DNA from 3 places in the Lysinibacillus sp. FSL R5-0849 genome. Region 3 is predicted to be linked to each of the others. Evidence: a T-box and tRNA genes for the amino acid it is inferred to sense, from the RefSeq annotation. Region 3 holds a T-box; the other regions hold tRNA genes.

Region 1 (10,672 bases), 2.1 Mb from region 3:
GGGACCTTAGCTGGTGGTCTGGGCTGTTTCCCTTTTGACTACGGATCTTATCACTCGCAGTCTGACTCCCGTGTATAAATATCTGGCATTCGGAGTTTGTCTGAATTCGGTAAACCGGGATGGCCCCCTAGTCCAAACAGTGCTCTACCTCCAGTATTCTCATCACGAGGCTAGCCCTAAAGCTATTTCGGAGAGAACCAGCTATCTCCAAGTTCGATTGGAATTTCTCCGCTACCCACACCTCATCCCCGCACTTTTCAACGTGCGTGGGTTCGGGCCTCCAGTAAGTGTTACCTTACCTTCACCCTGGACATGGGTAGATCACCTGGTTTCGGGTCTACGACCACGTACTATTTCGCCCTATTCAGACTCGCTTTCGCTGCGGCTCCGCCTTCTAAAGCTTAACCTCGCACGTAATCGTAACTCGCCGGTTCATTCTACAAAAGGCACGCTATCACCCATTAACGGGCTCTAACTACTTGTAGGCACACGGTTTCAGGATCTCTTTCACTCCCCTTCCGGGGTGCTTTTCACCTTTCCCTCACGGTACTGGTTCACTATCGGTCACTAGGTAGTATTTAGCCTTGGGAGATGGTCCTCCCGGATTCCGACGGAATTTCACGTGTTCCGCCGTACTCAGGATCCACTCAGGAGGGAACGAACTTTCGACTACAGGGCTTTTACCTGCTCTGGCGGACCTTTCCAAGTCGCTTCATCTAACTCGCTCTTTTGTAACTCCGTATTGAGTGTCCTACAACCCCAAGAGGCAAGCCTCTTGGTTTGGGCTCTTCCCGTTTCGCTCGCCGCTACTCAGGGAATCGATTTTTCTTTCTCTTCCTCCAGGTACTTAGATGTTTCAGTTCCCTGGGTCTGCCTTCAAGACGCTATGTATTCACGTCAAGATACTACGCGATTAAACGTAGTGGGTTCCCCCATTCGGAAATCTCCGGATCAAAGCTCACTTACAGCTCCCCGAAGCATATCGGTGTTAGTGCCGTCCTTCTTCGGCTCCTAGTGCCAAGGCATTCGCCGTGCGCCCTTAATAACTTAACCTATCAGCTTCCAATACACATCACATTTCGTTGTCAGCTTCACTCGTTCAATCAGTCACGTACTGAAGTACGCTCCTTCATTTACTCGATTGCTTCCTAGAATTGCTCGTGTCTTGAAATCTTTTAATGTTATTAAGCCTATAAAAAAACTTAAAAAATAAATGTGTTTGTTACAATTTCAATGTCGTTTTATCCAGTTTTCAAAGAACAAGTTTGGTGGAGCCTAGCGGGATCGAACCGCTGACCTCCTGCGTGCAAGGCAGGCGCTCTCCCAGCTGAGCTAAGGCCCCAAGAGGTATATATGGTGGGCCTAAATGGACTCGAACCATCGACCTCACGCTTATCAGGCGTGCGCTCTAACCAGCTGAGCTATAGGCCCTCTTGGAAGTTTTATATTATTAATAAACCTTCAAAACTGAACGCAAAACGTAATCTTACAAACCCAAGGTTTGTATTCCGAAAATATCCTTAGAAAGGAGGTGATCCAGCCGCACCTTCCGATACGGCTACCTTGTTACGACTTCACCCCAATCATCTATCCCACCTTCGGCGGCTGGCTCCAAAAGGTTACCTCACCGACTTCGGGTGTTACAAACTCTCGTGGTGTGACGGGCGGTGTGTACAAGGCCCGGGAACGTATTCACCGCGGCATGCTGATCCGCGATTACTAGCGATTCCGGCTTCATGTAGGCGAGTTGCAGCCTACAATCCGAACTGAGAACGACTTTATCGGATTAGCTCCCTCTCGCGAGTTGGCAACCGTTTGTATCGTCCATTGTAGCACGTGTGTAGCCCAGGTCATAAGGGGCATGATGATTTGACGTCATCCCCACCTTCCTCCGGTTTGTCACCGGCAGTCACCTTAGAGTGCCCAACTAAATGATGGCAACTAAGATCAAGGGTTGCGCTCGTTGCGGGACTTAACCCAACATCTCACGACACGAGCTGACGACAACCATGCACCACCTGTCACCGTTGCCCCCGAAGGGGAAACTATATCTCTACAGTGGTCAACGGGATGTCAAGACCTGGTAAGGTTCTTCGCGTTGCTTCGAATTAAACCACATGCTCCACCGCTTGTGCGGGCCCCCGTCAATTCCTTTGAGTTTCAGTCTTGCGACCGTACTCCCCAGGCGGAGTGCTTAATGCGTTAGCTGCAGCACTAAGGGGCGGAAACCCCCTAACACTTAGCACTCATCGTTTACGGCGTGGACTACCAGGGTATCTAATCCTGTTTGCTCCCCACGCTTTCGCGCCTCAGTGTCAGTTACAGACCAGATAGTCGCCTTCGCCACTGGTGTTCCTCCAAATCTCTACGCATTTCACCGCTACACTTGGAATTCCACTATCCTCTTCTGCACTCAAGTCTCCCAGTTTCCAATGACCCTCCACGGTTGAGCCGTGGGCTTTCACATCAGACTTAAGAAACCACCTGCGCGCGCTTTACGCCCAATAATTCCGGACAACGCTTGCCACCTACGTATTACCGCGGCTGCTGGCACGTAGTTAGCCGTGGCTTTCTAATAAGGTACCGTCAAGGTACAGCCAGTTACTACTGTACTTGTTCTTCCCTTACAACAGAGTTTTACGAACCGAAATCCTTCTTCACTCACGCGGCGTTGCTCCATCAGGCTTTCGCCCATTGTGGAAGATTCCCTACTGCTGCCTCCCGTAGGAGTCTGGGCCGTGTCTCAGTCCCAGTGTGGCCGATCACCCTCTCAGGTCGGCTACGCATCGTCGCCTTGGTGAGCCGTTACCTCACCAACTAGCTAATGCGCCGCGGGCCCATCCTATAGCGACAGCCGAAACCGTCTTTCAGTGTTTCACCATGAGGTGAAACAGATTATTCGGTATTAGCCCCGGTTTCCCGGAGTTATCCCAAACTATAAGGTAGGTTGCCCACGTGTTACTCACCCGTCCGCCGCTAACGTCGAAGGAGCAAGCTCCTTCTCTGTTCGCTCGACTTGCATGTATTAGGCACGCCGCCAGCGTTCGTCCTGAGCCAGGATCAAACTCTCCATAAAAGAAATTTGATTAGCTCAAATTGTTTTGCTGGCATCAATTTTGATGTCCAAAATTTTGTTTTGTTCACTAGCTAAGCTAGTTACTTAAAACTTTATTGATTACGTTTTGCTTGTTCAGTTTTCAAGGTTCATTTAGTTAAATAAGTTGAATGGTGGAGCCTAGCGGGATCGAACCGCTGACCTCCTGCGTGCAAGGCAGGCGCTCTCCCAGCTGAGCTAAGGCCCCATATTTTTTTGGAAATGGTCGGGAAGACAGGATTCGAACCTGCGACCCCTTGGTCCCAAACCAAGTGCTCTACCAAGCTGAGCTACTTCCCGTTCGTTTTATGGCGCGCCCGACAGGAGTCGAACCCATAACCTTCTGATCCGTAGTCAGACGCTCTATCCAATTGAGCTACGGGCGCATATAAAATGGTGCCGAGGACCGGAATCGAACCGGTACGGTAGTCACCTACCGCAGGATTTTAAGTCCTGTGCGTCTGCCAGTTCCGCCACCCCGGCACATTTGGAGCGGAAGACGAGGTTCGAACTCGCGACCCCCACCTTGGCAAGGTGGTGTTCTACCACTGAACTACTTCCGCATGTGCATAAGTTTTTTTATCTGGCATATTGAAAAATGGTGCGGGTGAAGGGAGTCGAACCCCCACGCCTTGCGGCGCTAGATCCTAAGTCTAGTGCGTCTGCCAATTCCGCCACACCCGCTTAATATGGTTGGTACTTATAAATGGTGAGCCATGAAGGACTCGAACCTTCGACCCTCTGATTAAAAGTCAGATGCTCTACCAACTGAGCTAATGGCTCGTCTGAAATGGTGCCGGCTATAGGAATCGAACCCACGACCTACTGATTACAAGTCAGTTGCTCTACCTGCTGAGCTAAACCGGCAAATGATGGAGGATGACGGGCTCGAACCGCCGACCCTCTGCTTGTAAGGCAGATGCTCTCCCAGCTGAGCTAATCCTCCTGGGTATTATGCCTAGCGACGTCCTACTCTCACAGGGGGAATCCCCCAACTACCATCGGCGCTAAAGAGCTTAACTTCCGTGTTCGGTATGGGAACGGGTGTGACCTCTTTGCCATCATCACTAGACTTATTCAAAAGACAAGATTTATTATAACATATGTAGTTATAAAATGCAAGTTTTTTAAAAACTTTTTTATTCTTTCAAAACTGGATAAACGGTTCATTGAAGGTTTCAAACATTTTTGGTTAAGTCCTCGATCGATTAGTATTCGTCAGCTCCATGTGTCACCACACTTCCACCTCGAACCTATCTACCTCATCGTCTTTGAGGGATCTTACTTACTTGCGTAATGGGAAATCTCATCTTGAGGGGGGCTTCATGCTTAGATGCTTTCAGCACTTATCCCGTCCACACATAGCTACCCAGCGATGCCTTTGGCAAGACAACTGGTACACCAGCGGTGTGTCCATCCCGGTCCTCTCGTACTAAGGACAGCTCCTCTCAAATTTCCTACGCCCACGACGGATAGGGACCGAACTGTCTCACGACGTTCTGAACCCAGCTCGCGTACCGCTTTAATGGGCGAACAGCCCAACCCTTGGGACCGACTACAGCCCCAGGATGCGATGAGCCGACATCGAGGTGCCAAACCTCCCCGTCGATGTGGACTCTTGGGGGAGATAAGCCTGTTATCCCCGGGGTAGCTTTTATCCGTTGAGCGATGGCCCTTCCATGCGGAACCACCGGATCACTAAGCCCGTCTTTCGACCCTGCTCGACTTGTAGGTCTCGCAGTCAAGCTCCCTTGTGCCTTTACACTCTACGAATGATTTCCAACCATTCTGAGGGAACCTTTGGGCGCCTCCGTTACCTTTTAGGAGGCGACCGCCCCAGTCAAACTGTCCGCCTGACACTGTCTCCTGCCCCGCTAAGGGGCATGGGTTAGAATTTCAATACAACCAGGGTAGTATCCCACCGACGCCTCCTTCGAAGCTGGCGCTCCGAGATCTCTGGCTCCTACCTATCCTGTACAAGTTGTACCAAAATTCAATATCAGGCTACAGTAAAGCTCCACGGGGTCTTTCCGTCCTGTCGCGGGTAACCTGCATCTTCACAGGTACTATAATTTCACCGAGTCTCTCGTTGAGACAGTGCCCAGATCGTTACGCCTTTCGTGCGGGTCGGAACTTACCCGACAAGGAATTTCGCTACCTTAGGACCGTTATAGTTACGGCCGCCGTTTACTGGGGCTTCAATTCGCAGCTTCGCTTGCGCTAACCACTCCTCTTAACCTTCCAGCACCGGGCAGGCGTCAGCCCCTATACGTCACCTTACGGTTTTGCAGAGACCTGTGTTTTTGCTAAACAGTCGCCTGGGCCTATTCACTGCGGCTCTCATGCGCTTGCACGCTCAAGAGCACCCCTTCTCCCGAAGTTACGGGGTCATTTTGCCGAGTTCCTTAACGAGAGTTCTCTCGCACACCTTAGGATTCTCTCCTCGACTACCTGTGTCGGTTTGCGGTACGGGCACCTCTCACCTCGATAGAGGCTTTTCTTGGCAGTGTGAAATCAGGAACTTCGTCCATACGGACTCGCCATCACAGCTCAACGTTACAGTGTGCGGATTTGCCTACACACACGCCTTACTGCTTGGACGCGCATAACCAACAGCGCGCTTGCCCTATCCTACTGCGTCCCCCCATTTCTCAAACGGTGAGGAGGTGGTACAGGAATATCAACCTGTTGTCCATCGCCTACGCCTATCGGCCTCGGCTTAGGTCCCGACTAACCCTGAGCGGACGAGCCTTCCTCAGGAAACCTTAGTCATACGGTGGACGGGATTCTCACCCGTCTTTCGCTACTCATACCGGCATTCTCACTTCTAAGCGCTCCACCAGTCCTTCCGGTCTGACTTCAACGCACTTAGAACGCTCTCCTACCACTGACATCGTAGATGTCAATCCACAGCTTCGGTGAATCGTTTAGCCCCGATACATTTTCGGCGCAGCGTCACTCGACCAGTGAGCTATTACGCACTCTTTAAATGATGGCTGCTTCTAAGCCAACATCCTGGTTGTCTGTGCAACGCCACATCCTTTTCCACTTAACGATTACTTTGGGACCTTAGCTGGTGGTCTGGGCTGTTTCCCTTTTGACTACGGATCTTATCACTCGCAGTCTGACTCCCGTGTATAAATATCTGGCATTCGGAGTTTGTCTGAATTCGGTAAACCGGGATGGCCCCCTAGTCCAAACAGTGCTCTACCTCCAGTATTCTCATCACGAGGCTAGCCCTAAAGCTATTTCGGAGAGAACCAGCTATCTCCAAGTTCGATTGGAATTTCTCCGCTACCCACACCTCATCCCCGCACTTTTCAACGTGCGTGGGTTCGGGCCTCCAGTAAGTGTTACCTTACCTTCACCCTGGACATGGGTAGATCACCTGGTTTCGGGTCTACGACCACGTACTATTTCGCCCTATTCAGACTCGCTTTCGCTGCGGCTCCGCCTTCTAAAGCTTAACCTCGCACGTAATCGTAACTCGCCGGTTCATTCTACAAAAGGCACGCTATCACCCATTAACGGGCTCTAACTACTTGTAGGCACACGGTTTCAGGATCTCTTTCACTCCCCTTCCGGGGTGCTTTTCACCTTTCCCTCACGGTACTGGTTCACTATCGGTCACTAGGTAGTATTTAGCCTTGGGAGATGGTCCTCCCGGATTCCGACGGAATTTCACGTGTTCCGCCGTACTCAGGATCCACTCAGGAGGGAACGAACTTTCGACTACAGGGCTTTTACCTGCTCTGGCGGACCTTTCCAAGTCGCTTCATCTAACTCGCTCTTTTGTAACTCCGTATTGAGTGTCCTACAACCCCAAGAGGCAAGCCTCTTGGTTTGGGCTCTTCCCGTTTCGCTCGCCGCTACTCAGGGAATCGATTTTTCTTTCTCTTCCTCCAGGTACTTAGATGTTTCAGTTCCCTGGGTCTGCCTTCAAGACGCTATGTATTCACGTCAAGATACTACGCGATTAAACGTAGTGGGTTCCCCCATTCGGAAATCTCCGGATCAAAGCTCACTTACAGCTCCCCGAAGCATATCGGTGTTAGTGCCGTCCTTCTTCGGCTCCTAGTGCCAAGGCATTCGCCGTGCGCCCTTAATAACTTAACCTATCAGCTTTCAATACACATCGCATTTCGTTGTCAGCTTCACTCGTTCAATCAGTCACGTACTGAAGTACGCTCCTTCATTCACTCGATTGCTTCCTAGAACTGCTCGTGTCTTGAAACCTTTTAATGTTATTAAGCCTATAAAAAAACTTAAAAAATAAATGTGTTTGTTACTATTTCAATGTCGTTTTATCCAGTTTTCAAAGAACAAGTTTTGAAGTATTTCATTCAGAAGAATGAACCTTCAAAACTGAACGCAAAACGTAATCTTACAAACCCAAGGTTTGTATTCCGAAAATATCCTTAGAAAGGAGGTGATCCAGCCGCACCTTCCGATACGGCTACCTTGTTACGACTTCACCCCAATCATCTATCCCACCTTCGGCGGCTGGCTCCAAAAGGTTACCTCACCGACTTCGGGTGTTACAAACTCTCGTGGTGTGACGGGCGGTGTGTACAAGGCCCGGGAACGTATTCACCGCGGCATGCTGATCCGCGATTACTAGCGATTCCGGCTTCATGTAGGCGAGTTGCAGCCTACAATCCGAACTGAGAACGACTTTATCGGATTAGCTCCCTCTCGCGAGTTGGCAACCGTTTGTATCGTCCATTGTAGCACGTGTGTAGCCCAGGTCATAAGGGGCATGATGATTTGACGTCATCCCCACCTTCCTCCGGTTTGTCACCGGCAGTCACCTTAGAGTGCCCAACTAAATGATGGCAACTAAGATCAAGGGTTGCGCTCGTTGCGGGACTTAACCCAACATCTCACGACACGAGCTGACGACAACCATGCACCACCTGTCACCGTTGCCCCCGAAGGGGAAACTATATCTCTACAGTGGTCAACGGGATGTCAAGACCTGGTAAGGTTCTTCGCGTTGCTTCGAATTAAACCACATGCTCCACCGCTTGTGCGGGCCCCCGTCAATTCCTTTGAGTTTCAGTCTTGCGACCGTACTCCCCAGGCGGAGTGCTTAATGCGTTAGCTGCAGCACTAAGGGGCGGAAACCCCCTAACACTTAGCACTCATCGTTTACGGCGTGGACTACCAGGGTATCTAATCCTGTTTGCTCCCCACGCTTTCGCGCCTCAGTGTCAGTTACAGACCAGATAGTCGCCTTCGCCACTGGTGTTCCTCCAAATCTCTACGCATTTCACCGCTACACTTGGAATTCCACTATCCTCTTCTGCACTCAAGTCTCCCAGTTTCCAATGACCCTCCACGGTTGAGCCGTGGGCTTTCACATCAGACTTAAGAAACCACCTGCGCGCGCTTTACGCCCAATAATTCCGGACAACGCTTGCCACCTACGTATTACCGCGGCTGCTGGCACGTAGTTAGCCGTGGCTTTCTAATAAGGTACCGTCAAGGTACAGCCAGTTACTACTGTACTTGTTCTTCCCTTACAACAGAGTTTTACGAACCGAAATCCTTCTTCACTCACGCGGCGTTGCTCCATCAGGCTTTCGCCCATTGTGGAAGATTCCCTACTGCTGCCTCCCGTAGGAGTCTGGGCCGTGTCTCAGTCCCAGTGTGGCCGATCACCCTCTCAGGTCGGCTACGCATCGTCGCCTTGGTGAGCCGTTACCTCACCAACTAGCTAATGCGCCGCGGGCCCATCCTATAGCGACAGCCGAAACCGTCTTTCAGTGTTTCACCATGAGGTGAAACAGATTATTCGGTATTAGCCCCGGTTTCCCGGAGTTATCCCAAACTATAAGGTAGGTTGCCCACGTGTTACTCACCCGTCCGCCGCTAACGTCGAAGGAGCAAGCTCCTTCTCTGTTCGCTCGACTTGCATGTATTAGGCACGCCGCCAGCGTTCGTCCTGAGCCAGGATCAAACTCTCCATAAAAGAAATTTGATTAGCTCAAATTGTTTTGCTGGCATCAATTTTGATGTCCAAAATTTTGCTTCGTTCACTAGCTAAGCTAGTTACTGAAAACTTTATTGATTACGTTTTACTTGTTCAGTTTTCAAGGTTCATTTAGTTGCTACGTTTTTGATAGCAACTCTTAAATTATAATATACTCAGTTATCATTGTCAACAACTTTTTTCAAAAAGTTTTTCGTTTACAAGAGACAACTTTTAAATCTTACCACAACCACATTTCAGTGTCAACAACTTTTTCGTTTGTTGAATTTTTATGATGGTGTTGTTCTTACGTCGTTTTAACGACAAGTAATAATTTATCATGTTCGTAATTACTTCGCAAGTATTTTTTTCATAGAAAATGATATTATTGAAAAAACATGCATTAGTAAGCTATTTTCTACACTTATGAGAATGTAGATTTTATATCATTCTCTGTTCTAACTTAAATGATTTGTTTTACTATACATTGCTTTCTTTTAAAACTCAACAAATTAAAGACTAAAACATAGAAGCAGGAGTTAAAAGCATCTGCTTCATTTTCTCCTGCTTACTCAACTAAAAAACCTCATCGTTTGTTATTCAAGCTTCGCGCTACTACTTTAAGCCATCATCTTGTGGATCAACTATATTTAAACACCACAGGAAATTATCCCACGCGGAATACCAGCCACTAAAAATTTCAGAAGAATCATCCCAGCGAACATCAAACTTCTTATGTCCGTCTATCTCTACTAAATATAAAGTAAGATTCTCGTCTTTTTTGGCAACTACTAATTTCATTCCATGCTCAAGTTCTTCTTCTGTAAATGGAACATCCGATACAGAACGTAATTGAGCCTGTTCAAATACTTGTTTGTTAATAATTTTGTAATTCATTATATGCCCCCAATAAAAATACTTCTTTTTTATCTACTGTCGTTTATAAAAACATAGAACTATAAAAGTATAACCTAAATATAATCCACGTTTAAACAACTTAATTTTTTTAATACAAAAAAGAGGAGAATTGCCTTATCCAGCAAATTCTCCTCTTCATTCTATTCTTATCTTACTGTTAGAAAAGATGCTACGACTATTTAGTAATATGACGCATTGTCGGGAATAATAATACATCACGAATGGAAGGTGAGTTTGTTAATAGCATGATTAATCGGTCAATACCAATGCCTAGTCCACCTGTTGGAGGCATACCATATTCCAAAGCTTCAATGAAATCATTGTCCATTTCATGTGCCTCATCATTACCAGCTGCTTTCTCTGCTAATTGTGCTTCAAAGCGCTGACGTTGATCGATTGGGTCATTTAATTCTGTGAAGGCATTTGCATGCTCACGACGAACAATAAATAGCTCAAAGCGATCTGTGAAACGCTCGTCCTCTGGATTTTTCTTTGCAAGAGGCGAGATTTCCACTGGGTGCCCATATACAAATGTAGGTTGTACAAGTGTTTCTTCTATTTTTTGCTCAAAGAATTCATTAATAATATGACCTACTTCATGAACATCTTTCACTTCTACTCCATGTTCTTTAGCAAGAGCCTGAGCTTGCTCTTTTGTCATCGGCTGCCAGAAGTCTACACCAGTT
Region 2 (10,672 bases), 2.0 Mb from region 3:
TTCAGGTAGCCGCTATTACATTACCCCCTGCTAACTTGTTAACAGAAGGGAATAGCAATCCCTTAGAAGTTATGAACTCATTATTGCATGTAGCTCATATGGCTCCCTCCCCTTTTGTTAAGATGGGTAGCAAATTCATGAAAAATGACTTTATGAAAAAACTCGGTATTACCTTTTATCCTAAAAATGGTGTGAAAATGTGGGATATACCTATTATGTTGCGTAAAGCGGTTATAGAAATCGTAGGTAAAGATCAGGTCGAAGGGGTCGTTTTAGCAACTGTGAATACAGACGGCTCTATTGTGAAAGGTAGCGAACAACGTATCAAAGCTGATTTTATTTGTATCGCTGGTGGCCTTTACCCTCTAGCAGAGCTTGCTTCTGTAGCAGGTTGTCCATTTCATTATATCGAACAATTAGGTGGGTTCATTCCTTTACATAATGAACAAATGGAAACTAATTTAGAGGGGTTATATGTAGCTGGAAATATTACAGGAATTGAAGGAGCCAAGGTAGCATTAGCGCAGGGAGAAGTTGCAGCACTTACAATTGCTCAACGCCTCAATGGAGGAGCATCCAATCATGATATTAAGCTGGCCATCCAAGCTGTTGAAAAAACAAGAGCCACTGCACATATTCAATTTCATCCAGAAATTTTAGCTGGCCGTCAGCAGATGAAACAAATTTGGAATGAAACTGTTGGGTCTCTTACTATTCATAAAAAAACTATATGAAAGTGTAAAAGTCTTTTTCTCATCTTCATGAGTAAAAGGCTTTTTTGCTTTATGGCATAAAACATGCAATACATAGGGTGAGCTTAAAAATCATGAAGGGAGGTTTTCGCTATTTAAACATTTACCTAAACTAAAGCCGTACACACGCTTCAATCATATTGCAGGCATAATTCGCGTGATGAGTTGAGTGCTGGTGATGTATAGTAAACAAATTTTAGGGTGATAATTAAGGATTTTGATTTAAGAAAAAAAGGGGGAAACATCTATGGAGACAATCGTTAATGCGTTGGTCGATTATATTTGGGGAAATGCACTTGTATACTTAGCATTAGGGGTAGGTCTTTACTTTACCGTCCTAACAAAAGCTGTTCAAATTCGTTATATTCCTGAGATGATTCGATTATTACGTGAACGTAAAGAGTCAAATGAAGGAATCTCATCATTCCAAGCGTTTTGTATGGCATTGTCTGGGCGGGTTGGTGTTGGCAATATCGCAGGAGTGGCTACGGCAATTGCTGCTGGTGGACCAGGCGCAGTATTTTGGATGGGTGTTATGGCATTTCTAGGGGGTGCAAGTGCATTTATTGAATCAACACTTGCCCAATTATATAAAGAAAAGGCTGATGATCAGTATCGCGGTGGTTCTCCATACTATATCGAAAAGGGTTTAAGACTAAAGGGTTTTGCTATATTTGTTGCGATTGTTATCTGTCTTTCATATGGTGTTCTAGTACCGGGAATCCAGGCGAATACAATTGCCACTTCATTTAATACGGCTTTTCATATTCCGCCCTTTATAACAGGTGCCTTAATCGTTATTCTTTTGGGATTAATCATATTCGGTGGTGTAAAACGCATAGCACGTGTTGCAGATAAAGTTGTTCCTATTATGGCACTTGCCTACGTCATTTTAACACTCATCATATTAGGAGCGAATGTAAGTGAAATTCCAGATATGGTTAAACTTATACTGACAAGTGCCTTTGGTACAAATGCAATTTTTGGAGGTATAGTGGGGACTGCCATCGCCTGGGGTGTAAGACGCTCGGTATTTTCAAACGTAGCTGGAGCAGGAGAAGCAACTTTTAGTTCTGCTGCTGCTGAAGTATCTCATCCAGCTAAACAAGGTTTAGTTCAAGGGTTTTCCATCTATATTGATACAATCATTGTCTGTACGGCTACAGCTTTAATGATTCTCATAACAGGTATGTATAATGTTACTCCTCCTGGAACAACGACACCGTTAGTTGAAAATATCCCGGGCGTTGTAGCAGGTACTGCTTATACACAAGCAGCAGTATCTACAGTATTTAATGATTTTGGAAGTGGATTCGTAGCTATAGCAATTTTCCTCTTCGCATTCACTACTTTAATGGCATATTATTATATTGCAGAGACAACTATTGTGTATTTAGATAAAAAACTTCGCTTCCCATTTTTAAAATTAGTATTAAAAGTGATCTTCTTACTAGTTGTTTATATTGGAAGTGTTCAATCTGTCAGTCTTATGTGGGGTCTTGGAGACATTGGATTTGGGAGTATGAGTTATTTGAACTTTATTGCTATTGTATTATTAACCAAGCCAGCGATTCGAGTTTTACAAGATTATGATCGACAAAAAAAGGCTGGCCTCGATCCTATTTTTGATCCAAGAGAAGTCGGAATTAAAAATGCCGAATTCTGGATAGAATATAGCAATAGGCATAAAAAGAAATGAATAGAAATAAAAAAACAGTCAGCACACAGCTGACTGTTTTTATTGCCTAGCGACGTCCTACTCTCACAGGGGGAAGCCCCCAACTACCATCGGCGCTAAAGAGCTTAACTTCCGTGTTCGGTATGGGAACGGGTGTGACCTCTTTGCCATCATCACTAGACTATTTTCGGCTTTCAATATACATCGCATTTCTTCGTCAGCTTCTGTCGTTCAGTCAGTCACGTACTTGAGTACGCTCCTTCCCTCTCTCCATTGCTTCCTCGAACTACTCGTATCTTGAAACCCTTCATAAAAGAAATTATTCTTTCAAAACTGGATAAACGGTTCATTGAATGGTTCAAACATTTTGGTTAAGTCCTCGATCGATTAGTATTCGTCAGCTCCATGTGTCACCACACTTCCACCTCGAACCTATCTACCTCATCGTCTTTGAGGGATCTTACTTACTTGCGTAATGGGAAATCTCATCTTGAGGGGGGCTTCATGCTTAGATGCTTTCAGCACTTATCCCGTCCACACATAGCTACCCAGCGATGCCTTTGGCAAGACAACTGGTACACCAGCGGTGTGTCCATCCCGGTCCTCTCGTACTAAGGACAGCTCCTCTCAAATTTCCTACGCCCACGACGGATAGGGACCGAACTGTCTCACGACGTTCTGAACCCAGCTCGCGTACCGCTTTAATGGGCGAACAGCCCAACCCTTGGGACCGACTACAGCCCCAGGATGCGATGAGCCGACATCGAGGTGCCAAACCTCCCCGTCGATGTGGACTCTTGGGGGAGATAAGCCTGTTATCCCCGGGGTAGCTTTTATCCGTTGAGCGATGGCCCTTCCATGCGGAACCACCGGATCACTAAGCCCGTCTTTCGACCCTGCTCGACTTGTAGGTCTCGCAGTCAAGCTCCCTTGTGCCTTTACACTCTACGAATGATTTCCAACCATTCTGAGGGAACCTTTGGGCGCCTCCGTTACCTTTTAGGAGGCGACCGCCCCAGTCAAACTGTCCGCCTGACACTGTCTCCTGCCCCGCTAAGGGGCATGGGTTAGAATTTCAATACAACCAGGGTAGTATCCCACCGACGCCTCCTTCGAAGCTGGCGCTCCGAGATCTCTGGCTCCTACCTATCCTGTACAAGTTGTACCAAAATTCAATATCAGGCTACAGTAAAGCTCCACGGGGTCTTTCCGTCCTGTCGCGGGTAACCTGCATCTTCACAGGTACTATAATTTCACCGAGTCTCTCGTTGAGACAGTGCCCAGATCGTTACGCCTTTCGTGCGGGTCGGAACTTACCCGACAAGGAATTTCGCTACCTTAGGACCGTTATAGTTACGGCCGCCGTTTACTGGGGCTTCAATTCGCAGCTTCGCTTGCGCTAACCACTCCTCTTAACCTTCCAGCACCGGGCAGGCGTCAGCCCCTATACGTCACCTTACGGTTTTGCAGAGACCTGTGTTTTTGCTAAACAGTCGCCTGGGCCTATTCACTGCGGCTCTCATGCGCTTGCACGCTCAAGAGCACCCCTTCTCCCGAAGTTACGGGGTCATTTTGCCGAGTTCCTTAACGAGAGTTCTCTCGCACACCTTAGGATTCTCTCCTCGACTACCTGTGTCGGTTTGCGGTACGGGCACCTCTCACCTCGATAGAGGCTTTTCTTGGCAGTGTGAAATCAGGAACTTCGTCCATACGGACTCGCCATCACAGCTCAACGTTACAGTGTGCGGATTTGCCTACACACACGCCTTACTGCTTGGACGCGCATAACCAACAGCGCGCTTACCCTATCCTACTGCGTCCCCCCATTTCTCAAACGGTGAGGAGGTGGTACAGGAATATCAACCTGTTGTCCATCGCCTACGCCTATCGGCCTCGGCTTAGGTCCCGACTAACCCTGAGCGGACGAGCCTTCCTCAGGAAACCTTAGTCATACGGTGGACGGGATTCTCACCCGTCTTTCGCTACTCATACCGGCATTCTCACTTCTAAGCGCTCCACCAGTCCTTCCGGTCTGACTTCAACGCACTTAGAACGCTCTCCTACCACTGACATCGTAGATGTCAATCCACAGCTTCGGTGAATCGTTTAGCCCCGATACATTTTCGGCGCAGCGTCACTCGACCAGTGAGCTATTACGCACTCTTTAAATGATGGCTGCTTCTAAGCCAACATCCTGGTTGTCTGTGCAACGCCACATCCTTTTCCACTTAACGATTACTTTGGGACCTTAGCTGGTGGTCTGGGCTGTTTCCCTTTTGACTACGGATCTTATCACTCGCAGTCTGACTCCCGTGTATAAATATCTGGCATTCGGAGTTTGTCTGAATTCGGTAAACCGGGATGGCCCCCTAGTCCAAACAGTGCTCTACCTCCAGTATTCTCATCACGAGGCTAGCCCTAAAGCTATTTCGGAGAGAACCAGCTATCTCCAAGTTCGATTGGAATTTCTCCGCTACCCACACCTCATCCCCGCACTTTTCAACGTGCGTGGGTTCGGGCCTCCAGTAAGTGTTACCTTACCTTCACCCTGGACATGGGTAGATCACCTGGTTTCGGGTCTACGACCACGTACTATTTCGCCCTATTCAGACTCGCTTTCGCTGCGGCTCCGCCTTCTAAAGCTTAACCTCGCACGTAATCGTAACTCGCCGGTTCATTCTACAAAAGGCACGCTATCACCCATTAACGGGCTCTAACTACTTGTAGGCACACGGTTTCAGGATCTCTTTCACTCCCCTTCCGGGGTGCTTTTCACCTTTCCCTCACGGTACTGGTTCACTATCGGTCACTAGGTAGTATTTAGCCTTGGGAGATGGTCCTCCCGGATTCCGACGGAATTTCACGTGTTCCGCCGTACTCAGGATCCACTCAGGAGGGAACGAACTTTCGACTACAGGGCTTTTACCTGCTCTGGCGGACCTTTCCAAGTCGCTTCATCTAACTCGCTCTTTTGTAACTCCGTATTGAGTGTCCTACAACCCCAAGAGGCAAGCCTCTTGGTTTGGGCTCTTCCCGTTTCGCTCGCCGCTACTCAGGGAATCGATTTTTCTTTCTCTTCCTCCAGGTACTTAGATGTTTCAGTTCCCTGGGTCTGCCTTCAAGACGCTATGTATTCACGTCAAGATACTACGCGATTAAACGTAGTGGGTTCCCCCATTCGGAAATCTCCGGATCAAAGCTCACTTACAGCTCCCCGAAGCATATCGGTGTTAGTGCCGTCCTTCTTCGGCTCCTAGTGCCAAGGCATTCGCCGTGCGCCCTTAATAACTTAACCTATCAGCTTTCAATACACATCGCATTTAACTGCTCGTGTCTTGAAACCTTTTAATGTTATTAAGCCTATAAAAAACTTAAAAAATAAATGTGTTTGTTACTATTTCAATGTCGTTTTATCCAGTTTTCAAAGAACAAGTTTTGAAGTATTTCATTCAGAAGAATGAACCTTCAAAACTGAACGCAAAACGTAATCTTACAAACCCAAGGTTTGTATTCCGAAAATATCCTTAGAAAGGAGGTGATCCAGCCGCACCTTCCGATACGGCTACCTTGTTACGACTTCACCCCAATCATCTATCCCACCTTCGGCGGCTGGCTCCAAAAGGTTACCTCACCGACTTCGGGTGTTACAAACTCTCGTGGTGTGACGGGCGGTGTGTACAAGGCCCGGGAACGTATTCACCGCGGCATGCTGATCCGCGATTACTAGCGATTCCGGCTTCATGTAGGCGAGTTGCAGCCTACAATCCGAACTGAGAACGACTTTATCGGATTAGCTCCCTCTCGCGAGTTGGCAACCGTTTGTATCGTCCATTGTAGCACGTGTGTAGCCCAGGTCATAAGGGGCATGATGATTTGACGTCATCCCCACCTTCCTCCGGTTTGTCACCGGCAGTCACCTTAGAGTGCCCAACTAAATGATGGCAACTAAGATCAAGGGTTGCGCTCGTTGCGGGACTTAACCCAACATCTCACGACACGAGCTGACGACAACCATGCACCACCTGTCACCGTTGCCCCCGAAGGGGAAACTATATCTCTACAGTGGTCAACGGGATGTCAAGACCTGGTAAGGTTCTTCGCGTTGCTTCGAATTAAACCACATGCTCCACCGCTTGTGCGGGCCCCCGTCAATTCCTTTGAGTTTCAGTCTTGCGACCGTACTCCCCAGGCGGAGTGCTTAATGCGTTAGCTGCAGCACTAAGGGGCGGAAACCCCCTAACACTTAGCACTCATCGTTTACGGCGTGGACTACCAGGGTATCTAATCCTGTTTGCTCCCCACGCTTTCGCGCCTCAGTGTCAGTTACAGACCAGATAGTCGCCTTCGCCACTGGTGTTCCTCCAAATCTCTACGCATTTCACCGCTACACTTGGAATTCCACTATCCTCTTCTGCACTCAAGTCTCCCAGTTTCCAATGACCCTCCACGGTTGAGCCGTGGGCTTTCACATCAGACTTAAGAAACCACCTGCGCGCGCTTTACGCCCAATAATTCCGGACAACGCTTGCCACCTACGTATTACCGCGGCTGCTGGCACGTAGTTAGCCGTGGCTTTCTAATAAGGTACCGTCAAGGTACAGCCAGTTACTACTGTACTTGTTCTTCCCTTACAACAGAGTTTTACGAACCGAAATCCTTCTTCACTCACGCGGCGTTGCTCCATCAGGCTTTCGCCCATTGTGGAAGATTCCCTACTGCTGCCTCCCGTAGGAGTCTGGGCCGTGTCTCAGTCCCAGTGTGGCCGATCACCCTCTCAGGTCGGCTACGCATCGTCGCCTTGGTGAGCCGTTACCTCACCAACTAGCTAATGCGCCGCGGGCCCATCCTATAGCGACAGCCGAAACCGTCTTTCAGTGTTTCACCATGAGGTGAAACAGATTATTCGGTATTAGCCCCGGTTTCCCGGAGTTATCCCAAACTATAAGGTAGGTTGCCCACGTGTTACTCACCCGTCCGCCGCTAACGTCGAAGGAGCAAGCTCCTTCTCTGTTCGCTCGACTTGCATGTATTAGGCACGCCGCCAGCGTTCGTCCTGAGCCAGGATCAAACTCTCCATAAAAGAAATTTGATTAGCTCAAATTGTTTTGCTGGCATCAATTTTGATGTCCGAAATTTTGTTTCGTTCACTAGCTAAACTAGCTACTTAAAACTTTATTGATTACGTTTTGCTTGTTCAGTTTTCAAGGTTCATAACGTTGTCGAATCAGACAACTATTTAATCTTATCAAACAACCAAGAGGTTGTCAACACTTTTTTTGGAGCGGGTGATGAGAATCGAACTCACGACATCAGCTTGGAAGGCTGAGGTTTTACCATTAAACTACACCCGCATTATTTTTAAAAAATATGGCGCGCCCGGCAGGAGTCGAACCCACAACCTTCTGATCCGTAGTCAGACGCTCTATCCAATTGAGCTACGGGCGCATATGAATTAATTAACTTTGTAATTGACTTTGGTGCGGCCGAGAGGACTTGAACCTCCACGGGGTTGCCCCCACTAGGCCCTCAACCTAGCGCGTCTGCCGTTCCGCCACGACCGCATTCAATTAGTAACTTTCTTATTATACTATACATCAATAGAAAGTCAACCTTTTTCTTAAAAGAGATGAGCCATGAAGGACTCGAACCTTCGACCCTCTGATTAAAAGTCAGATGCTCTACCAACTGAGCTAATGGCTCAAATTAAGAAATGAATGGCTGGGGTACTAGGATTCGAACCTAGGCATGACGGAATCAAAATCCGTTGCCTTACCGCTTGGCTATACCCCAATAAGTGGCGGTCCCGACCGGGATCGAACCGGCGATCTCCTGCGTGACAGGCAGGCATGTTAACCGCTACACCACGGGACCAATATTATTTGCAAAGTAAATTATGAAAATGACCCCTACGGGATTCGAACCCGTGTTACCGCCGTGAAAGGGCGGTGTCTTAACCACTTGACCAAGGGGCCATGGCTCCGAAGGCAGGACTCGAACCTGCGACAACCTGATTAACAGTCAGGTGCTACTACCAACTGAGCTACTTCGGAATAATGAGTGTTATGTTGTCGTCGTTATCTTGTCGACTTTTACTATTATAGGGATAACTCAACAATACGTCAATCTTTTTTTAATATTTTTTTACTCTAATAATTTAAGCCTGCCCAAACACTTGCTACAACAGTACTTTTCAACATTCATTTTAATTTTTCTTACATATAATTGCTGGCAATTAGTACATGTATAGGTGTAGCGTCGTTGTTTTTTTATAGATGATTTAGAAGTATGTAACGCTGAACAGAAACGAGGTGCCTTTACTTTATTTAATAGTTCCCTGAATTCTTTATCCCGATGCTGATACCCCTTACCTTCAATATGTAAATGGTAATGACACAGTTCATGAAGTACAATGCCTTGAATTTCCTTAATACCATATAATTCAAAAGCATATGGATTGATCTCAATATTGTGCGTTTGTAAAAGATATCGCCCGCCCGTTGAACGTAACCTTCCATTAAAATAAGCTTGGTGTATAAATGGTTTTTGAAAACTTTCCAAAGAAATTCGACATACAAGCTGTTGTAGTTCCTCATTGTCCAACTTGATCACCTCCAACAACAAGAATACCACACTGTGTAGTATGCACAGCGTGGTAAAAATTTATTACTCAATCTAATAATTGATTTTTAGGAGGAAGCATTGTTAAAGAAATCCGCCCTTTACTAACATCAATCTGTTCAACCCAAACGGTTACAATATCTCCTAACGCCACAACTTCTAATGGATGTTTAATGCGTTTATTTTGAAGTTTTGAAATGTGCACAAGTCCATCTTGCTTCACACCAATATCAACAAAAGCTCCAAAGTCTACTACATTTCGCACAGTTCCCTGTAGCTCCATACCAACTTTTAAATCTTCCATTTTCAATACATCTGTTTTCAGCAATGGCTGTGGGAACGCATCACGTGGATCACGGCTTGGCTTCATCAAAGTATCTACAATATCTTGAATCGTTACAACACCAATCTCTAGTACTCCACTTAATTGTTGAATATCCAAAGCAGCAATAGCTTCCTCCGCCTTCTTCGTTCCAAGTTCTTTTTTATCGATCTTTGCCTCTCCTAAAATCTGTTCTGCAAGATGATAGCTTTCAGGGTGGATACCTGTAGAATCAAATGGATTTTTTGCCTCAGAGATACGTAAGAAACCAATGGCTTGCTCATAAGTTTTCGCACCCAATCTTGGAATTTTCTTTAATTGTACACGGGTAGTGAATTGACCATTCTCTTCTCTAACCTTCACGATATTTTCTGCAACTGTTTTAGATAAACCAGAAACGTATTGTAAAAGTGATGAAGAGGCCGTGTTTACATCAACTCCCACTTGGTTAACTGCTGTTTCTACTATAAATGTTAATGATTCATTTAATTTCTTTTGAGAAACATCATGCTGATACTGCCCCACTCCAACTGCTTTTGGTTCAATCTTCACTAGCTCTGATAAAGGATCTTGTAAGCGTCGGGCAATAGACACAGCACTTCGTTGCTCAACCTGTAAATCAGGGAATTCAGCCCGAGCAATATCCGATGCTGAGTACACAGATGCTCCCGCTTCATTAACAATAACGTAGGCTACGTCCGTAGGCAGCTCGTTTAATACATCAACAATGAATTGTTCTGTTTCACGGGAGGCTGTCCCATTACCAATAGCAATTATACTAATTGGGTATTTTGCTAAGATTGCTTTTACAACAGCTTTCGATTTTGCCACATCTGGTTTAGGTGGATGTGGATAGATAGCGGTAACCTCTAGCATTTTCCCAGTTTCATCGACAACTGCTAATTTACAACCGGTACGATAAGCTGGGTCAACGCCCAAGACATATTTGCCTTTCATAGGTGGTTGTAATAGTAGATTACGTAAGTTTGCAGAGAAAATATGAATAGCCTGTGTTTCTGCTTTTTCAGTAAGCTCATTACGTATTTCTCTTTCTATAGAAGGTTGAATTAAACGCTTGTACGAATCTTCGATAGCTAGCTTCACTTCAGCAATAGCAGGAGATGTTCCCGTTGCTGGTATCCATTCTTTCCACATGATCATCAATACGCGATCCACCGGAACATGAATCGAAACTTTTAAAACATCTTCTTTTTCCCCACGATTTATCGCTAGAATACGATGCGGAACAATTCGATTAACAGGCTCCTCATACTCGTAGTACATTTCAAATACATTTTTCTC
Region 3 (10,672 bases):
ACTAAACAACAACACTTGACGCTGTATTAGGTCCGAATTTAGTAGAAAATATGGGTAGATTTGCACTGTTAATTGGGATTCCTCCCCTTGCGGGACCGTTTATATTATCGTCTATCGCTTTTTGGCAGGGTTAGTGCTTTTATTTTGTTACGTCCTGATCCATTAAAAATTGCAACAATGATAGAAGCAAACAGACAAGAAAATGAGCTTGGAAATAAGACAGAATCCTTAAATAAAAATGCTCTAAATAAAAGAGGTCTTACAGTCGGTGCAACGGTTATGGTTCTTACTCAGATTGTAATGGTTGCTATAATGAGGATGACACCAGTACATATGAAACCTCATGGTCATGGTTTATCGGAGGTTGGAATTGTTATAGGATTTCATGTAGATGTTATGTATCTTCCGTCGATCGTAACAGTGATTCTTGCCTTGTAGTAGTCACGTTCTTCTTCCATATCTTTGAAGTGAATCCGTTTGCCTTTTAACGGATTTTTTATGCCTTTCGCCCCCGATCCAGCAGATGGAAGACGGTTAAACGCGTCAATCGACTCTACTTCTTTAAACTCTCTCACCCATACCTTCACTTGTGAAACATTACGAATCTCGTATTTTTCCGCAATCTTTTGCATACTTTCTTCTCCCGCCAAATAAGCCTGTACTACTTCTAATTTCAACTCAGTTGGATACGTATTATTCTTTCTCGACATCGAAAAATCCCCTTTAAGTATAATGTTATCTACAGCGTACTGTAGTTTTTTTAACATTGTCTACCTAAAGGGGATAATATCAGTTGTGATTTTTGGCAACATAGTTTTTTTAGTAATCAATTAGTTATCCCCATACTGTCAAACTGGTACGTGTATCATTTTCGATAGTGATATAGTTAATATTAGTGTAATGAAAACTTTTTGCACGTTCGAAAAGTTTATGAGTAATTGACTCATCTTTTGAAAAAATTGAGACATAGCATGAATCTATAATTAAAAGTGCAAGTTCACAAGTGCTCTTTAAAAAATCGTCATAACTTTTAATTTCTACTACCTCTTCCATATTAGGAAAAGCCTTTAGATCCGTAAATATTAAATAATATTCTTTAGTTGAAATATATTCTAAGAATGATGGACCATTTAAACTAACACTGTGGGGGAATAAATCTGAACCAAGTGTTCCTTTTTCTATTTTGTAAGACTCTCCAGGACCTATTGACCAATACCAAGAAGGATCAATGATATTTGAAAAAATATCAGATAAAAACTTGCCATACTCATTATTAATCTCGAAAGAAATACCTCGCATTTTAACATCCTTTCTTCAAACTACTAATTTTATTATAAAACAAAAAAATCTATCAATTACAAAATGTAATTCACTGGGCAACTCTCAATAGAAAAGTGTATAATTTAGCTTATATTGGAAAATGCAGACGTCTATGCATACCTAAAATAAGCAAATCATGTAGGGGAGTATAAAATGAGGATAAAAATTATCATAACAGTAGTCATTTGTTTATGGATGTTGCCATTTAGTCAAACAGCGCAGGCAGCAAATCTTAGTGAACATTATCATGATATTACAGACAATGATCTTCATAACAGTATCATTATGTCGCCTGAAAGCTCAAAGGCATTTGTCAATGGTAATATGGTTTCTGCAGTACAGCCACTTATCAAAGATGGAAGAACCTTAGTGCCACTTCGCTTTATTTCTGAAGGGTTTGGCGCAAAAGTCGATTTCAATGCTAAAAACAATACTATAACTATTAAAAATTCTGATAAAATCATAACCTTGAAAATCGGAAACAAGGCTATTGATGTGAATGGCCACTCGATTCAAATGGACGTTGCGGCTAACCTTCATCATAATTCTACCTATATTCCTTTAAGATATATAGGGGAGGCTTTTGATAAGAAAGTAGTTTATTTAAAAAATGAAAACCTACAACCTTATAGTTTGATTATGATTAGGGATGTAAAGGCAGCGGAGCTTGAAAATCTTAAACTTGTCCGCATTTGTGAATGGCTATTTCAGGGGAAATCAATTGTCTATAGCGATCGTTTTATGGCAGTGATCCAAGAGAAGGGTCAATTATTCTATAGCAATTATTTTTCTGATTTTGAACCATTTGTTTATAAGGAATTTGTTGAGGATAAAAATATCATCAAATTAGGGGATATTTGGATTAAAACAGATATGGGCAATTTTTATATGGACTACGCCTATAACACTACAAGAGAATTTATTTTATATTATGTGGATGGACAATCCATTTCAAGAGTAGCCGTAGAAAAAGCACCGATTAAAGCTGTAAAACCTTATGAGAATAATGTCTATTATCTAACGAGATATGAGCGTGGTATTGTAAATGCTCATGAAACGAGTAATTTAAAATCTGCAACACGAACAAATGGCCAATGGGTTACTGATTATTTAGGCAAGCCAGGGTTTTATTATGGTTTTGATACGATAGGCAATTCATATAACTGGAAAATAAATGATAACGGCATCTATATTTTTGGTTATAATAGATTTGGGAATTTAAGCTCAGATGATAGAAAAAAAACTTTTGGAAATTACAGGGTAGACGTAAAGGGGCATAATCATGAGGTATTACACCCTTAAAGTTTGCGTATTCATGATACAGTTGGCTGGTTTAGGTTCTGTAGTGTACGGATCCTGAGCTAGTCAATTTTTGCTTACTAGGTTTGTTATGATTGGAATGGGGGCATGGCCATTTGTTTGATTTTACTTTCCGGCACTTACATGTTCTATTATTTGCGTTGCTTTTTAATATAAAAAATAAACCAAATATAATATATGATTACAACTAGTGACAAACCTAATGAAACATATTTATTTTGCTCATTGGGCAAAATAATAATAGAAATAATAGCTAATATAAAGGCGGGGAATACCGTGTAAAACCAGATTCGCACTGCTTTATTTTTAAAAGAAACTTCAAATCGATCCATACAAGCACCTCATTTATTGATCCTAAAGACCATTGTTTGGATAGTTGGAAATGATTTCCTAATAGAAAATATACCATAGTAAAATAAAAAATAGAAGTAAAATGGTAGGGTGACGGATAAAACTAGCTCATTAAGGTTATCGATAAATATCTTTTCTCCTGTAACTTTATTTGAAGTTGATGCGTCTACTTAGTAGTGTATTTAACTATTTTTGAAAAAGAATAGTAAATTCACATCATTTACCAAAGGGTTTTTAGTTGCTTGTCGACAAAAATATAGATTAAAATGATTCTGACTGTTTTTTTATCAGGAACAATGTATCCTGATTATCTACTTGTGCCCGCAAGCACATCCCCGTTTTGACTGCTTACTATAAGTGATGAAACAAACCTTGTCTGCAAATAGGAAAAATATCCCGATTCTTTATGTGATGGAATACACGATAATTTCATAGAAAAATACTGTAGAAAATGATATGCCTTATGGTCGTAGGCAAAAAATCAATAGGACATTCAGCTCTTTCAAGTGGCAGAAATGATGATAAAATAAACATGTTATTGGAAATATTAACTATCGGAGGTATATTATGGGTAAAGGCTTATTGTGGACAGCCACTGCTATCTTAGTAGTTTTACTTGGGTTTGGAAGCTACTATTTTATCAAAGAAATAACAAACTCTATGGCATACAATAAATTAGTGGATGAGTATAAAAAGCCAGTACCAATTAACAATATAGAGTCTGAATATGATGTAATTGTCATTGGTGGTGAGCCTGAGGGTGTCGCTGCTGCGGTTGCTTCAGCACGTAATGGGGCTAAAACATTATTGGTAGAAAAACGTGAAGAATTGGGTGGATTATTTACATATGGGATGTTGAATTTTCTAGATATTCCACGTGATGGTCATAATAACTCCATCAGTGAAGGTATTTTTAAAGAATGGCATGAGCTAGTGAGAGGCAATGATGCTTTTGGTATCGTCGGAGCTAAAGCAGCGTTTAAAAAGCTGATTGATGAGGAACCCAATTTAACATTGTCGGTGCAAACGGAAGTTGTCAAAGCGAATCTTCAACAACAGCAACTAACGTCTGTTGAGCTAAAAAATGAATACGGTACATATGTCGTTAAAGGAAAATCATTCATAGATGCTACACAGGATGCGGATTTTGCTACGATGTCTAAAGTTCCTTTCTTCGTTGGTGGTGAAGATATAGGGATAAAGGATAAACGCATGGCTGTAACATTAATGCTTCACTTGAAAAATGTTGATTGGGATCAAGTAAAAAAAGCGGCGAAGTCAGATGTATTTGGCGGGGCTAACTTGAATCATACCGTTATGTGGGGCTTTACCAAGCTTCATGATGAATATACACCTTTACAAGAAGGTACAAGATTAAGAGGGTTAAATTTAGCGCGAGTGGATGATGAATATTTTATTAATGCCTTACAAATTTTTGGTATTGATGGCTTAAATGATCATTCGAAGCAGGCGGCCATTGCTGCTGGTAAAAAAGAAACATTGCATGTACTTAAATATTTACAGGAAAACTTCCCTGGATTTGAAAAAGCAGAAATTGTCAGCTTCCCAGAAGAGCTTTATGTACGAGAAACAAGACATATCTGGGCGGAATATCAATTACCAATGTCCGATATTTGGCAAAACCGAGATCATTGGGATAGCATTGGGATTGCTTCTTATCCTGTAGATGTGCAGGCTCAAACACCCCATGATTATGGCTATGTTATTTCTGCACCAAAGCAATATGCGATTCCTTTCCGATCTCTAGTACCAAAGGATATCGATGGTTTACTTGTTGTAGGACGATCTGCAGGTTATTCATCTTTAGCAGCGGGAAGTGCCCGTATTGTTCCAACCGGTATGGTGACTGGGGAAGCGGCAGGGACAGCGGCAGCACTGGCTCTTCAACAAGATGTTACTTTTAGAGAAATGAGCAAGGATAAAAAATTAATTGCTACGTTAAGAGAGCAGTTGGATAAACAAGGTGCCTATATCGATTCATTTTCTGTGGACTATCCTTATCAGGGCGAATGGTATGATGAAGCCATTCAATCGTTAATTAACTATGGACTTGTAGTGGGCGGTTATGATAATGATTTAAAGGTCGACAGTAAAGCAACGAAAATTAAGTTTGCTAAAATGTTTAAAGAAAGTATGATTCGTGCCGGCGGAGAGAGTACAGCCGATAAGAAAGATAAGCTGGAGATTGTCATAAATAAGGTATATAGCACGGGTGATGAAGCTATTACGCGAGATGAGCTGGCGCAATATTTGGCAGATGTGCTTATCGATGAATCGACTGGAACAAGCTGGGAAAGCTTAATTGATCAAGAAATTGTTACTGAAAAAGTAGCTAAAAAAGTGAAAGACAATAAGCAACTGAAGTTAAAAGAGATGTATGCCATCATGGCAGATGTCATTCATTATATAGAAAAAGAACGTTCCTCTAAATGAGGAGCGTTTTTTTTAATGTGGATCGTTTGAATGCCGTCTGTAACTCATGAAGGTGAATGCAGATGCAATCAGTGCCAACGTTGCTGCTGCCCAGGCAAGATATTCTAGACTCCCTGAATTAATGACAAAGCCTCCTATGGCAGCGCCTAATGCTATCCCCACATTGACGGCTACTGGCGTTAATGAGGAAGCAAAATCTTTGGCTGATGGAGAATACTCTTCTGCTAAATCCATGAAATATAGCTGAATTGTCGCGTTTACGGCATAAAGTATAACAGCCATTAACAGGATACTTAAAATTCCTAGCCAAAGGGAGGACATTGTAAAATAAAAGGAAAATAAGATGAATGCTTGAATGATAAAAATATAACGTAATTTACTTAATCCGTTTCTCTGTGCAATTTTACCTGCTAAAACATTACTAAAAATAGAAAAGAAACCATAGATCAGAAGGACAATGGCTATGTATTTTGTCGGAACACCAAGTTTATTTTCTAAAATAGGCGTAATAAATGTATAGATTGTGTATGTTCCAGCAATGGTGAAAATAGGAATTAAAAATGCAAGTATAACTTTAGGATGCTTTAATAAGGACAATTGATCGGATAGCGATCCATTCTCACCACTTAAACGTTTAGGTAACACAAACATGCTTATGATAAATGCAACGCCCCCTAAGAAGGCAGTTAACCAGAATGTCATATGCCAATTACTCCATTGTCCTATCATTGTTCCTAATGGTACACCCATGACATTGGCAATGGTAAAGCCGGCAAATATCGAAGCAATGATAGTGGATCTTTTTTCTTTTGGAATGACCGTATTAGCAATGGACATAGATAGAGCTGTTAAAACACCACTGACAACAGCGGTCGTAATTCTAGAGCCCATTAGCACAACATAAGTGCTAGATAAAGCACTAATTATATTTCCAAGGATGAAAATGGCAATTAATACTAACATAAGTGGATATTTCGGAAATCTACTGACAAAGCCTGTTACAATGGGGGTGCCTATTGCATAGGCAATGGCGAATCCAGAAACCAATGTGCCTGCTGTAGCAATCGAGATCCCTATAGATGTAGAAACCTCAGTTAATAGCCCTACAATTACAAATTCACTTGTCCCCATGACGAAAGTAAGCAAAATAAGCGTAAATGCTAAAATCTTATGCTTTTTACTAAGCGTTTGTTCTTCATGAACCATTGTATATTGATACCTCCTTATATTTATATATCGAGAATTATCGATATATTAGATGTAATATCGGACCCTATATCTATTTATCGTGAATATTCGATATAATGATTGAATAGAAACCCACTTAATCATTTTGGGTTTCTGATACTAAAAACATTGCAATTTCTTGGACAGTTTCTTCTTTTAATTTGTAATACGTCCATTGACCATGACGAAAAGATTCAAGGAGACCAGCTTTTTGCATCATAGTTAAATAGTGAGAAACGGTCGATTGAGAAGTTTTTGCTTTTTCCTGAATATCCCCTACACAAACGCCTCCTTCAATACTCACTTTTGGAAAATGCTTCTCAGGTTCCTTCAACCACTGTAAGATGTTTAGCCTTGTCTCGTTTGATAACGCTTTAAAAATTTCAATAGGTTCCATGTCTCGATGATATATCGAATTATCTCGATATGTCAATGATTAATTTTATACAAAAAATTATTGACGTCAAGAAAGGACTCCTGTAGAATATGTCAAAATCATAGAAAAATTCGATGATAAAGAGAGTAATTGATGGGACAACTGGAAAGCGAGTTAGGGATGGTGTGAGCCTAATACAGAAACCATGAATGAAGCGCACTTTGGAGAAGGTTCTCGAACTACTAGTAGAGAATAGCGGGGCGTCACCTCGTTAACAATGGAAAGTGGTCATTATGAATGGCAACTAGAGTGGTACCACGGGATTACTATGCTCTCGTCTCTAATTATAGAGGCGGGGGCTTTTTTTATTGAAAATGGAGGAGGATATACATGAATAAACAAATTGCAAACAGTATTGCTGAAATTTTAAAGCAACAGCTAACAGCTCAAGACGTGGAACAATTGCTAGAAAAACCAAAAAGTTTAGAAGTTGGCGATGTGGCATTTCCATGCTTCACCTTGGCTAAAATATGGAAGAAGCCACCTCAACAAATTGCTGCGGAAATAGCGAACCAATTGCAAAATGAGATGATCCATCAGGTGCAATCCGTTGGTGGCTATGTCAACATCTTTTTAAATCAAGCAACAGTAACGCAACAAGTGTTGGGCCTTATTATGCAGGAACAACAAAATTTTGGTACGAATCAAAATGAAATGGGAAGTGTCGTCCTCGACTTTTCTTCGCCCAATATTGCTAAACCGTTCTCTATGGGGCATTTACGTTCAACCGTCATTGGGAATGCCTTGGCAAATATTGCAGTTAAAAATGGTTACCAGGCTATTCGTATTAATCATTTAGGGGACTGGGGCACCCAATTTGGCAAGCTTATCGTTGCGTATCAAAATTGGGGTGATAAGGAAGCCATTACAGCATCTCCTATTGAGGAATTATTAAAGATTTATGTTAAATTTCATACGATGGCCGAACAAGATCCTACATTAAATGAAATGGCTCGCGCCGCATTTAAAGCATTAGAGGATGGTGATTCAGAGGCGTTAGCATTGTGGCAATGGTTCCGCGATGTATCGTTAGATGAATTTCAGGCTATTTATCAGCTGCTAGGTATCAATTTTGATGAATATACAGGAGAAGCCTTTTACAATGATAAAATGACAGAGGTTGTGACAGAGCTACAAAGCAAAGGACTCCTAATCGAATCAGAGGGTGCTTTTGTAGTAGAGATAGAGGGAATGCCTCCTTGTTTAATAACAAAAACAGATGGCGCCACGCTTTATGCAACTCGTGATTTAGCGGCTGCCTTTTACCGACAGCAACAGTATCAACCGAACAAAATTTTCTATGTAGTTGGCAATGAACAAACGCTCCATTTTAAACAATTATTTCAGGTGATTGAAAAGATGGGGTATAGTTGGGCAAAAGATTTACAGCATGTACCGTTTGGGATGATGCTTAAAGATGGTAAGAAAATGTCCACACGTAAAGGTAAAGTGGTGTTATTAGCGGATGTGCTAGCCGAGGCGATTGCCACAGCTAAGCGCAATATAGAAGACAAAAACCCTTATTTACAGCAGAAAGAGAGAGTAGCGCAGCAAGTAGGAGTTGGAGCGGTTATCTTTAATGACCTAAAATATCATCGTTTAAACGATATTGAATTCTCCATCGAGCAAATGATGAATTTCGAAGGGGAAACAGGGCCTTATGTACAGTATACCTATGCTCGTATTTGCTCTATCTTGGCAAAAGGCGATGTGCCCTCTCACATAAAGACATTTGCTCCATTAGGGCAGCATGCTTGGCCAATCATTTTATTATTGGAACAATTTCCGAAGGTTGTGGACACCGCTTTTAATCAGGCAGATCCATCCATTATCGCAAAATATGCTTTACAGCTAGCACGTTTATTAAATAAATATTACGCTCATCAAAAAATATTAACCGATGATGCCCAGCAAGCTTCACGTCTAGCGCTTTGTCATTGTGTGGCGATAGTGTTAAAAGAGTCATTAGCTTTATTGGGCATTGAGTCGCCAGAAAATATGTAGTGAACGGTCGCATATTGAAAGCATTGACCATTTATAGAATACATGGTAAAAGGATAGAATAATAAAAGAAAATTCTTCCATTGACTGGCAGCAGAGGGGATTAAATCAAATGGGTAAAAAACAATGGACTGTTTCACTGATTTTAGTCGTAATAAGTATATTCTTTGTAGCACTTAATATGAGACCCGCAGTAACGGGAATTGGGCCACTCTATAATGTCCTCATGACAAACTTACAGGTTTCCAATACGAGTATGAGCTTTCTCACATCTATCCCAGTTTTTTGCATGGGTTTATTTGCTTCGATTGCTGTACCATTTCAGCGTAAGCTTGGAACAAAATTAGCAATCGTGCTGTTAATGGTTATACTCATCTTCGCAAATGGGCTACGCTTTTTCCAAGAAAGCTATCTTTTATTAGTTGTCACTAGTTTTGCGGCAGGCTTGGCTATTGCGATGATTGGGCCTATATTAAATGCATTTATTAAGAAAAAATTCCCTCAACGCTTTACAATTGTTATTGGTATTTATTCATTTGGCATCGGCATTGGTGCGACATTAAGTGCAGCATTAACAGTGAGCTTTTATCAATATTTTGATAATCAGTGGACAGTTGCACTGGGCATGTGGGCCTTACTTGCTATGGTCGCCCTTATTCTATGGAGCTGGGCAATTCCGAAAGAACAAGGAGCAGATGGTGAAGAATTAGCTAAAAATGAACCGGCGCGTAATCCTTGGGTAACTGGGCGCGCTTGGTCAATTTTATTGTATTTTGGCTTACAAACCTCACTGTTTTTCTCTATGATGTCGTGGCTTACACCTCTTTTACAGGACAAAGGAATGACGCTTAAGGATGCGAGTATGATGCTGACGTTTATGTCTATTGTACAAATGATTGGGAATATTGCTGTGCCGATGCTTATGGAGAAATGGACTAATCGATTAGCATGGGCAGTGGCATTAGGCTGTTTAGGGCTGATAGGCTTTACATTATTATGGCTTTTATCAGGTATTTATTTGTGGTTGGCCGTATTGATAATCGGCATTGTTCTAAGTGGGCTATTTCCGATCGGCCTGCTGTTACCGCTTGATGAAGCTAGAAATGATCAGGAAGCCAACAGCTGGTCATCGATGGTATTTTCAGGTGGCTTTATGCTAAGTGCAATCATTCCTGTTTTGATTGGCGTTTGCTATGACATGACAGGTAACCATACATGGACGTATGTGATCTTTCTAGCATTAATGCTAGGAATAATCGCGACAACAGGGCTACTGCGAAAAAATTAATTCAAGAAGGCATGCCATTCAAAACGCATGTCTTTTTTTTGTCAAAAATATTTTGAAGGCCTAAAATCCATCCATTTTCACAGCAAATCAGAGAATCCATAAATTTTAATAGGTAGAATGAAATAGAACTAAAGCGATTGCTCTATTTTACTACTAGATAAATTCAAATAATAATATTATGTAAACTTGAAACATCCTAAGACCTTGATTATGATAGACAAGAGAGATAGTTGAAAAGAAAGTTTTGGTGAAGGTATGTATAAAAAGATGCTCGT

Evidence for each region. A T-box is a leader RNA that pairs with one kind of tRNA and senses whether it is charged. The one in region 3 lies ahead of argS (arginine--tRNA ligase), so its partner is inferred to be a tRNA-Arg.
Region 1: it has a tRNA-Arg gene. The T-box ahead of argS (arginine--tRNA ligase) is inferred to sense a tRNA for this amino acid. The anticodon was not compared.
Region 2: it has a tRNA-Arg gene. The T-box ahead of argS (arginine--tRNA ligase) is inferred to sense a tRNA for this amino acid. The anticodon was not compared.

The regions. Positions count from the first base shown of each region.
Region 1 is NZ_CP152004.1:109,529-120,200, reverse strand. It holds rRNA gene MKY80_RS00625 (23S ribosomal RNA) at 1-1,053, opposite strand, end outside; tRNA gene MKY80_RS00620 (tRNA-Ala) at 1,267-1,342, opposite strand; tRNA gene MKY80_RS00615 (tRNA-Ile) at 1,355-1,431, opposite strand; rRNA gene MKY80_RS00610 (16S ribosomal RNA) at 1,525-3,076, opposite strand; tRNA gene MKY80_RS00605 (tRNA-Ala) at 3,227-3,302, opposite strand; tRNA gene MKY80_RS00600 (tRNA-Pro) at 3,318-3,394, opposite strand; tRNA gene MKY80_RS00595 (tRNA-Arg) at 3,404-3,480, opposite strand; tRNA gene MKY80_RS00590 (tRNA-Leu) at 3,489-3,577, opposite strand; tRNA gene MKY80_RS00585 (tRNA-Gly) at 3,583-3,657, opposite strand; tRNA gene MKY80_RS00580 (tRNA-Leu) at 3,694-3,778, opposite strand; tRNA gene MKY80_RS00575 (tRNA-Lys) at 3,802-3,877, opposite strand; tRNA gene MKY80_RS00570 (tRNA-Thr) at 3,886-3,961, opposite strand; tRNA gene MKY80_RS00565 (tRNA-Val) at 3,968-4,040, opposite strand; rRNA gene rrf (5S ribosomal RNA) at 4,051-4,166, opposite strand; rRNA gene MKY80_RS00555 (23S ribosomal RNA) at 4,283-7,210, opposite strand; rRNA gene MKY80_RS00550 (16S ribosomal RNA) at 7,517-9,068, opposite strand; gene MKY80_RS00545 (hypothetical protein) at 9,684-9,965, opposite strand; gene lysS (lysine--tRNA ligase) at 10,162-10,672, opposite strand, start outside.
Region 2 is NZ_CP152004.1:4,207,493-4,218,164, forward strand. It holds gene MKY80_RS20795 (FAD-dependent oxidoreductase) at 1-734, shown strand, start outside; gene MKY80_RS20800 (alanine/glycine:cation symporter family protein) at 1,000-2,451, shown strand; rRNA gene rrf (5S ribosomal RNA) at 2,496-2,611, opposite strand; rRNA gene MKY80_RS20810 (23S ribosomal RNA) at 2,798-5,725, opposite strand; rRNA gene MKY80_RS20815 (16S ribosomal RNA) at 5,959-7,510, opposite strand; tRNA gene MKY80_RS20820 (tRNA-Gly) at 7,708-7,781, opposite strand; tRNA gene MKY80_RS20825 (tRNA-Arg) at 7,799-7,875, opposite strand; tRNA gene MKY80_RS20830 (tRNA-Leu) at 7,906-7,991, opposite strand; tRNA gene MKY80_RS20835 (tRNA-Lys) at 8,058-8,130, opposite strand; tRNA gene MKY80_RS20840 (tRNA-Gln) at 8,146-8,220, opposite strand; tRNA gene MKY80_RS20845 (tRNA-Asp) at 8,226-8,301, opposite strand; tRNA gene MKY80_RS20850 (tRNA-Glu) at 8,331-8,402, opposite strand; tRNA gene MKY80_RS20855 (tRNA-Asn) at 8,404-8,480, opposite strand; gene MKY80_RS20860 (SprT family protein) at 8,572-9,030, opposite strand; gene MKY80_RS20865 (Tex family protein) at 9,098-10,672, opposite strand, start outside.
Region 3 is NZ_CP152004.1:2,232,501-2,243,172, forward strand. It holds partial or broken gene MKY80_RS10965 (MFS transporter) at 9-429, shown strand; gene MKY80_RS10970 (helix-turn-helix domain-containing protein) at 384-767, opposite strand; gene MKY80_RS10975 (DUF2691 family protein) at 835-1,299, opposite strand; gene MKY80_RS10980 (copper amine oxidase N-terminal domain-containing protein) at 1,474-2,622, shown strand; gene MKY80_RS10985 (hypothetical protein) at 2,772-2,972, opposite strand; gene MKY80_RS10990 (FAD-dependent oxidoreductase) at 3,559-5,445, shown strand; gene MKY80_RS10995 (MFS transporter) at 5,458-6,651, opposite strand; gene MKY80_RS11000 (metalloregulator ArsR/SmtB family transcription factor) at 6,770-7,069, opposite strand; T-box leader at 7,174-7,393, shown strand; gene argS (arginine--tRNA ligase) at 7,439-9,112, shown strand; gene MKY80_RS11010 (MFS transporter) at 9,222-10,397, shown strand; gene MKY80_RS11015 (hypothetical protein) at 10,653-10,672, shown strand, end outside.